DNA from 3 places in the Pseudoalteromonas ulvae UL12 genome. Region 1 is predicted to be linked to each of the others. Evidence: predicted binding sites of a transcription regulator. Region 1 holds the regulator's gene; each other region holds the start of a gene.
What was found. Region 1 encodes MetJ, which represses methionine synthesis genes. Its sites were predicted from a motif close to TAGACGTCTAGACGTCTA; they were not measured.
Positions count from the first base shown of each region.

Region 2: metA (homoserine O-acetyltransferase MetA) is a predicted target of MetJ. The motif match lies at 1,566-1,583, and genes of this name have one in related genera.
Region 3: PULV_RS05815 (methylenetetrahydrofolate reductase) is a predicted target of MetJ. The motif match lies at 1,127-1,144, and genes of this name have one in related genera.

Region 1 is NZ_AQHJ01000029.1:125,880-129,137, reverse strand. It holds gene metL (bifunctional aspartate kinase/homoserine dehydrogenase II) at 1-412, opposite strand, end outside; gene metB (cystathionine gamma-synthase) at 418-1,677, opposite strand; gene metJ (met regulon transcriptional regulator MetJ) at 1,915-2,238, shown strand; gene PULV_RS12990 (malic enzyme-like NAD(P)-binding protein) at 2,286-3,258, opposite strand, start outside.
Region 2 is NZ_AQHJ01000023.1:564,050-567,307, forward strand. It holds gene PULV_RS06080 (homocysteine S-methyltransferase family protein) at 1-565, opposite strand, end outside; gene metA (homoserine O-acetyltransferase MetA) at 555-1,502, opposite strand; gene PULV_RS06090 (sensor domain-containing diguanylate cyclase) at 1,972-3,159, shown strand; gene PULV_RS06095 (3'-5' exonuclease) at 3,191-3,258, opposite strand, start outside.
Region 3 is NZ_AQHJ01000023.1:504,536-507,793, forward strand. It holds gene PULV_RS05810 (M16 family metallopeptidase) at 1-950, opposite strand, end outside; gene PULV_RS05815 (methylenetetrahydrofolate reductase) at 1,187-2,143, shown strand; gene PULV_RS05820 (helix-turn-helix transcriptional regulator) at 2,381-3,079, shown strand; gene PULV_RS21910 (OmpA family protein) at 3,101-3,258, opposite strand, start outside.

The DNA.
Region 1 (3,258 bases):
CATTGGCATCTAATTGCTTCAAATAGTGAGCCAGCAACCTTGCTGACCATAATTCTCCATGCGCCAGCAACTGCGCTTCTTGCAGCTGAGCGGTATTGATTTGTTCTGAGATATCGGCCAACTCTCCCGCAAGCGCAGACAAAACTGATTGCTGAAATGGCGCTACTAATAACTCTTGAATTAATTCACTTTGGTGTTGCTCAAGCAACGCAAGCACATCAGACAAAGCCTGTTGATCTTGCTGCTGGTAGCTTTGCCAAAGTTTAACTAAGGTATCGGTTGTTTTACCTGCAGCCGAAACGACAATCACATCTCCTTCAGATGCTTGGCTTAGAATTATATTTGCAACGGCGTGATAACGATTGGCACTACTTAAGCTCGATCCGCCAAATTTATGAACTGCTCTACTCATCTTAATTACCATAATGCGATATGTGCAGGACTAACAAAATTCGCACAGTTATCGGATGTTTTATCGTTGTCTGGCGCTTTAACAGCATTAGACTTTAATTGGCTTTGCCCTGGGCGAACCTGCTCAAAATTGCGCTCTAGATCAGCTAAAAGATCATTCACATCTTCAATGCCAACAGAAATCCGAATAAGCGTGTCACCCACACCCGCTTCTAAACGAGCTTTTGGTTCCATACCTGCATGTGTCATGGTCGCAGGGTGGCAAATCAAGCTTTCAACACCGCCTAAAGATTCAGCCAGTGTGAAGTGCTGACAATTTGTTAAGAATCGTGCAGCATCGTTGATATCACCTTTAATATCAAAACTGACCATACCACCAAACCCACGCTGCTGTTGTTTCGCTAATACATGTTGAGGATGAGACTCAAGACCTGGGTAGTAAACACTCTTAACATAAGGACTACGCTCTAAATACTCAGCAATTAGAAATGCATTTTGTTCATGTTGCTTAATACGAACATTCAATGTACGGATACCGCGAAGTGTTAAATAACTATCAAATGGCGCACCGGTAATACCAATATTGTTTGCCCACCAGGCTAATTCTTCGCCCAACTCAGTCGTTTTAGCGATAACCGCACCACCGACAACATCTGAATGACCATTAATGTATTTAGTCGTCGAATGCACAACAATATCAACGCCAAATTCGATAGGGTTTTGTAATGCAGGAGATAAAAAGGTGTTATCAGCCGCAACCAAGGCACCGCAATTTTTGGCCGTTTCAACCACTTTTGCGATATCTGTTAAGCGCAATAATGGATTGCTTGGTGTTTCAATCCAAATTAGTGCAGGTTTAAGTGCTTCAATTTCAGCAAAGGTTTTGTCTAGGGTGAAGTTAACGACTTTTAATTTTAATAAACCACGTTTTTCTAAACTGGTGAATAAACGATAACTGCCACCATAACAATCATGTGGGATAACAAGTGTGTCGTTACTCGACAACAGTTGAGTGACCAAATGAACCGCAGCCATACCCGTTGCTGTGACAATACCTTTGGCACCACCTTCGAGTTCAGCCAATGTCTCAGCTAAAACATCGCGAGTTGGGTTGCCGCTTCGACCGTAGTCGTAAGCACGTTTAGTATCAAAATCAGCAAAAGAATAAGTCGTTGATAAGAAAAGAGGAGGAACGACTGCGCCATGATGTTTATCGGCTTCGATTCCTTTACGCACTGCGATAGTTGCTTTTTTAGCTTTGTTCATTTTAAAACCCGCAAACAGTTGGATGTTTAGACGTCCAAAAGGTTAGATTACTAAAGATGAGAAGTCAAAACATTTATACGTCTAAATAGCTAAATAAATGATAATTGACTATATATTTTAAACCGATAAAATTTCGCCACGATAAAGCCAATAACTAAAAATTATAGATAATATTTTTATCTTCAGACTAATTCATTGGCAAACAGGCACGCAGTTATTAAAAGGCAATCTAAACTTATGGCAACAAAATGGAATGGTGAATATATTCACCCTTACGCAGAGCACGGTAAAAAATCAGAGCAAGTGAAAAAAATCACCGTGTCTATCCCGCTTAACGTGTTAAAAGTATTAACAGATGAGCGTACACGTCGCCAAGTGAATAATCTTCGCCATGCCACAAACAGTGAATTACTCTGCGAAGCTTTTCTGCACGCGTTTACTGGCCAACCACTGCCAAATGATGAAGATTTAAGAAAAGATAACCCTGAGCATGTTCCTGCTGAAGTAAGAGCAATCATGACAAACATGGGGTTAGACTTGCCAATACTCGAAGATGAATAAAAAAAAGCCTCAATTTTGAGGCTTTTTTATTGTGTGATTTACCATGCTTATTGCATATAGTTTTCTGGCAGCGCGATACGCGCAACGCCTGATGCAATAGCCGCCTCAGCAACAGCACGAGCAACTCGTGGAAGTAAACGAGGATCCATCGGCTTAGGAATAATATAGTCTTTACCAAACTCAAGCGAATCAACCCCAGCGGCTTGTAGCACTTCTTGAGGCACCGCTTCTTTTGCAATTGAACGAATAGCATTGACCGCAGCGATTTTCATTTCATCGTTAATCGTTTTAGCACGCACATCTAACGCACCTCGAAAAATAAACGGAAAACAAAGCACATTATTTACTTGGTTTGGAAAATCAGAGCGCCCTGTAGCCATAATTAAATCATTGCGTGCAGAATGCGCTACATCTGGACTTATCTCAGGATCTGGATTTGAACATGCAAACACCACAGGCTTGTCAGCCATTAGCTTTAGATCATCCGCAGTAATTAAATCAGGGCCCGATACACCGACAAATACATCAGCTTCTGCAATCACATCTTGCAAGGTACGTTTATCAGTATTATTGGCAAACAATTCTTTATATTCATTTAAATCATCACGGCGGGTGTGAATCACACCTTTGCGATCAAGCATATAAATATGTTCACGCTGGGCACCACACTTAATTAATAATTCCATACACGCAATTGCAGCAGCTCCTGCGCCAAGGCACACGATTTGCGCGTCATGTAAATTCTTCCCTTGTACTTCTAGCGCATTAAGCATGCCCGCTGCGGTTACAATAGCTGTGCCATGCTGATCATCATGAAAAACGGGGATATCACAACGCTCAATCAGCGCTTTTTCGATCTCGAAGCATTCTGGGGCTTTAATATCTTCTAAGTTAATACCACCAAAGGTGTCAGCAATGTTCTCAACCGTATTGATGAAATCTTCTGTAGTACGGTGTTTTACTTCGATATCAATCGAATCAATGCCTGCAAAGCGTTTAAATAACAGTGCCTTACCTTCC
Region 2 (3,258 bases), on a different contig from region 1:
AAGTATCAAAAATGGTTTCAATCAAGATAATGTCGACTCCACCTTCCATTAAAGCAAGCGTTGACTCAATATACGCTTCCACCAGCGCATCAAAAGTAATATTGCGATAACCCGGATCATTGACATCTGGCGAAATAGAACAGGTTTTAGACGTCGGGCCAAGTACACCCGCAACAAAACGAGGTTTATGCGGCTCAAGCGCGGTGACTTCATCACATACTTGTCGGGCTAATTTAGCCGATTCAAGATTAATCTCTCGGCTTAAGTGCGCCATTTCATAGTCTTCCATTGAAATGGTGGTTGAGTTAAAAGTATTTGTTTCGATAATATCTGCACCAGCGCGTAAGTAATTTCGGTGAATAGTTGCAATCACCTCAGGCTGAGTGAGACTCAATAAATCATTATTGCCTTTGATCAATACATGCCAGTCAGCAAAGCGCTCACCGCGATAATCTTCTTCAGAGAATTTATATTCTTGGATCATAGTGCCCATGGCACCATCTAAAATTAAAATGCGCTCATTGAGGGCGGCTTTTAATTGAGCGGTCTTGTCTTTATTCGGCATAATTGTTAGTCCTCACATCCTGGCTAACTAAGTTAATATCATACGGCGTAGTTTGGTACACATAATAGTTTAACCAATTCGAAAACAATAAAAAGGCGTGACTTTGCCAAGTTTTAGACGGCTTATTATCTGGATTATCATCAACAAAATAATTTTCAGGTTTGGGGGCATCAGAACCTTTCGCACAGTCACGAATATACTCCCCCTTCAATGTATCCGCATCATACTCTGGATGGCCGGTTAAATACACTTGGCTGCCTGATGTGTTTTTAGTCAAGTACGCCCCAACAGTCTCAGAGCCCGCCAAGATAGTCAGCTCGTCTACCTGTTGAATTTTGTTTATATCGATGTGGCCATAACGAGAATGAGGCACCAAAAACTCATCGTCAAAACCACGCGTCAGGGCTGCATGCTCAAAAAAGCACTGATGTTGAAACACCCCACATAATTTTTGTTCGCGCAGTTCGCGCTTTAAACCATAATGATGGTAAAGCGCTGCATGAGCGGCCCAACATGAAAACAGTGTCGAGGTTACATGTTGCTCAGCCCAATCTAAAATAACTTTAAGCTCATCCCAATAGGCGACTTCTTCAAACTCAAGATGTGCTAAAGGGGCACCAGTGACAATCAATGCATCATAGTTAAGATCTTTTACTTCAGAAAAATAACGGTAAAACGTATCAAGGTGCTGCTCAGAGGTATTTTTACTTCTGTGAGTGTCTAACCGCAGTAAATCAACATTAACTTGTAACGGAGAATTGGCGAGTAAACGAATAAACTGCACTTCGGTTTCAACTTTATTTGGCATCAAGTTTAAAATAGCCAATTGCATTGGACGAATTTCTTGCGTTTTTGCCCGAGTTTTAGGCATGACAAACACATTTTCTTGGCGTAATTGTGCAATTGCAGGGAGTTCATCAAGGACAGTAATTGGCATCGTTATTTCTCTATAAGCAAAACTAGCTGCAATTATGACTGGATATCTGGAAATTTCAAGCTCCAGATGTTTAGACGTCCACCACAAAATCTAAGTCTGCTTTTTTATGGGTCACTGTTGGCCTGCTTTTCTGATTAAGCTAAAGCCATCATAAAAAACAGCAGGCGACTTGGCTCTCTAAGTTGATGAACATTTCATCACTATATCAGTAGAAAATATGGCACATCATGTAGATTAACGAGAGACACTGCATATTTTATTGTGGGTTTTTACGTTCTTTTGTTGGCTACTAACATTTAAATTGTTGAAAAGTCTTATCGAATTGACCTAATGTATGCATGCTTGCGATACAGATTAACCTATCAGTAAAACCCGCTTTTTCAGTGTTTGAGTTCACAAACCTCTCTGATAATACTATCTTTATTGAATGAGTACTTTTTCATTCTAAACTTTATCAAAAGGAACGCTTATGGCACTCACTGGTTTAAATGAATCCGGTGTAATTGACCGTATGACAGACATTGTTGCCTGCCTCAATAGCAGTGACTCCATACAGCGTTTTTTACTCGACATTCATTGTATTTTACAAAAAGTCACCTATGCCGATAATTTTTATGTTGTGCTTCTGGGTGATGATGACCGCCTTACTTTTCCTTATTTTCATGATGTAAAAGATGACTTTGATGCCGAAGAACTCAATGGTATTGAGCTCAATGATTTGGCCAGCACCCTTACTTATTACGCTTTAGCTCAACAAAAAGTCTGCAACTTTAATCTATCACAACTCACAGAGCTGATTGAAAAAGGCGAAGTTAAGGTCCTTGGCTCTCTACCACAACAATGGCTGTGCTTTCCCCTCATGATCAGAGAAAACTTTTTAGGCGCATTCATTATTCAGTCTTATCGACGGGAAGACGAGTATTCAGGTGTCATGGTTGATGTGCTCTATACCATCAGCCATGTTATTGCCTCCGCCCTCGATGCATTTAATAATCAACAAGCTTTATATGAAGCTAATCAGCGCTTAGCTCAATATCAAAATGAATTAGAACATCAAGTTGAATCTCGTACAAAACAACTGCAAAACAGTCTCACTGAGCTACAACGAGAGGTGGATCAACGAAAACAGCTCCAGACTCTCCTTGAGTTTGATTCACTTCACGATAGCTTAACCGGGCTTGCCAATCGAAAATCACTCTTTAATGAACTCAAACGAATTTCTGCACGCCTTGATCGCCAACCAGCGTATGTTTATCTGTTATATCTTGATTTAGATGGCTTTAAACCGATTAACGATACATATGGCCACCATGCTGGCGATAAAGTATTGGTTGAAGTCAGCAAGCGGATGATCAAAGCAATGCGAGGCTATGACTTAGTCGCACGTATTGGTGGGGATGAATTTATTATTGTCATCGATCAGGCGCTGGATGAAGTTGAACTCACGCAAATAGCCGAGCGTTTAATTACTGATATTCACCAACCTATTGAAATCGATGCCTACACGCAGGTCACCAGTGGGATCAGCATAGGCATTGCTTTTACCACTTTATCAGAACAAGTTGGAGAGCCCCTCGTGCAACAAGCAGACAAGGCGCTTTATCAAGCCAAAAATAGCGGCAAAGGCTGTTTTCAAATTTACCAATCAAACTTGTAATTTAGCCACTGACAGTCTGCGGCAGTATTGACTAAACTAGCTGGCGCAATGCAATCCCTTTTCCGGAAGTAATTTTATTGAGCTGCGCTAAAAAAAGCT
Region 3 (3,258 bases), on a different contig from region 1:
TGCTTAGGTTGCCACGCTGTGCCTTTATACGACACTAATAACCAGTGACCTGGTAAGCCATCATTTTTCTCATGGATGTATTTAGCTGCTTGCTGTTTTGGCTCAACCGGAATATCAGCGACGAAATCGCCTTTTTGCCAGTTACCCCAGTGTTTCTTCACCATTTTCATGGTTTCTTGTGGGTCGACATCACCTACAATCACTAACGATACATATTCAGGCTTATAAAACTTTTCAAAGAACTCTTGTCCATACGCCATTTGATCTGGCATGGCTTCAATATCTTCAAAAAAGCCCATGGTAGTGTGCTTATAGGTATGCTTTTCAAACGCTTCGTTTCTAACTGCAGAGAGTAACTTACGAATTGGGCTGGCATTATTTTTTAAATATTCGCCTTTTACAGTCAAAGCTTCAGTACGAAATTGCTCTTCGCTATACGATAAGTTTTGGAAAATATCCGCTTCAATTTCGAGTACTTTATTTAAATGCTCTTTTGAGAAGTTAAGGTGATAATTAGTGTAATCATTGGTGGTGTAAGCGCGGTTATCCACCCCTGAATTTTTCAAAATATCTGAGTACACATCTTGCGGGTATTTTTCAGAGCCTTTAAACATCATATGTTCAAAAAAGTGAGCAAAGCCAGTTTTGCCCGCTTCAACTTCATTGCGTGATCCGACTGAAACCGGTATTTGCAGCGATACAACATCAGGGTAATCGGTTTTAACAATCATCACGCGCAAGCCATTTGGCAACTCTTCTAATACATAGTTTTGCGAAAACACTTTATCGCGACTATTGTTGGCCATTTTTTTGTGGCTTGTTTGCTCAACAGCGTATGTAGATTGACCTGAAGTATCGTTGTTGCGTTTATTTCCTGCATCTACGTGGACAACACAACCCGATAAAATGGCAGACACTGCCAAGCTGGTCGCTAAAAGTTTAAATTTCATGGTGATCCCTTAAGTGTTTTTTGTTATATCGCGGCCTATTATGCTCAAGCATCGATTATTACGCGACTGATTACGATGAAAGTTTGTAAATAGATGTGTCATTTGACTGGCGATACCTCCTCTCAACATGAATTTAATTCAACTTCAATGAAAAACTTTCACTAAAAAAATCTATCTAGACGTCTAAATGGCTGCTATATTAGTTGCCATAGATTGAATTTCGTTAGGGCAGGGTCATGGCATTATCGCTACAAGAGAAAATTGAAGATGCAAATCAAGGTGTTTACCTCATAGGTACTACGCCACCAAAAATTGATACCGATAATGCGCAATTAGAAACAATTGCCAATAAACTACTTAGCCGTCTACATGAAATTGAATATGATGGTGTGGTGATTTATGACATTCAAGATGAAAGTAGCCGTATCAGCGCCCCGCGCCCTTTCCCATTTAAGCAAACGGTCGACCCTCGCGTATACAGCCAACTGCTGAGCAAATTGTCTGAATTAGATGTGATCACCTATAAAAGTGTCGCACAGCGTGGTGTCACACAATTCAAAGCCTGGCTTAACGAAACCAAGCAAGAATTCAATCTGAAAAATTTAGTCTTAGTCGGCAGCCCTTCATCAGAAGGCGACATCAAGTTGAGCTTGCCTGATGCTTACCAAACATTGGCGGACAGCGAGCAAGATTTCTTCTTAGGTGGCGTGACGATTGCTGAGCGTCATGCCTCAAAACGCAACGAGCATACGCGCCTGATCGAAAAAACACAGCAAGGCTGCCGCTTCTTTATTTCGCAAGCTGTTTATGATGCACAAGCAACCATTGATTTAATTACCAGTTATGCCCGTACATGCCGCCAAGAAGGTATTAAACCTAACCGTGTGATTTTAACTTTTACCCCTTGCGGTGGTGAAAAAACCCTACAATTTATGCAGTGGCTAGGCATTGCAGTCCCTGAAGCGACAAAATGGCGCATATTGGATGCCGAGGATTCACTTAATGAATCAATTCGTATTTGCCGTGAAAATTTAAACCAGATTTTGCGTAGTTGTGCCCACTTAGATGTGCCGTTGGGTTTAAATATTGAAAGCTTAACTAACCGTAAAGAAGAGATTGATGCATCGATTAATCTTTATCGTTTACTAAAGGCGACGATGGAGCTCAACCTAGCCGAAAAACAAATTGCTTAACCCATCTTAAAGCAACTCAAAAAACCTAACCTTTGCCCCAAGGTTAGGTTTTCTCTAATCCGTAACGTTCCAAAAAATTGACAGCGTTATCATATAGATAAATTACTCTATCTATAACGCGATGTGATTTTTCCCCCCTTTTATATAGCATAAAAATCTAGCTTATTATTTTACATTAGTTTCTAATTTAAATACGCTGACTGTCCGCTTTCAACAATCTATAAAAGGAAGTTATAAGTGAATTGGCTAGAGTCAAATGTATATCTGCAAGTCTCATCGCATTATCAAGAATCCAATACGATCAATGTGCTACTGAAAGTGCTAGAAACAATGTGTTGTAATGTCAAAGTCGACACCAACCTACCTGAATTAAATGAGGCAAAACAAGACAACCTTTACTTAATTTGTGCTCGGGATACACCATGGAATGATATGTTACCGGCCCATTTAATGCTGCTCGCCAGAGATCATCGCGTGATTATTTACAATGCAAAGCATGAGGAAATTTCTGAGCAATTACTACTGATGGCAAACGTCAAAGGCGTCTTTTACCATAATGATACCCCCGACATTCTATTAAAAGGGATCAGTAAAATTTTAAATGATGAATTATGGTTTAAACGCAGCTCTATCTGTAAAGCCTTTGGTAACTTACTCGCCCAGCAACCTAAATATGCAGCCTCAGAGCAAAGTAATGACTCACTTGAAAAACTGACCAAGCGAGAGCGCACTATAATTCATCTCATCTCACAAGGTGCAAAAAACAAAGATGTCGCCGAGAAACTGCACATCAGCGACCACACAGTCAAAACCCACCTTTACAGTGCATTCAGAAAAACCAATGCCCGCAACCGTATTGAGCTAGTCAATTGGGCGCAAAAGTTTTTACCTTGTGCCCTGCAACATGGCGCACCAGCTAGCCATATCAATCCTTAACGACAAAAAAAGAGTCTCTTATTAGAGACTCTTTTTTTGTAAGTGATCATTCACTTTTATTATCACACGGCGATCGAAAAACAATCCTTCTGGATCATCAGACTGAAACATTGCCTGCTCCTCACCTAATCCGGCAATTGCGATCCGCTCCATGGCAATGCCGTTTTGCAGCATATATT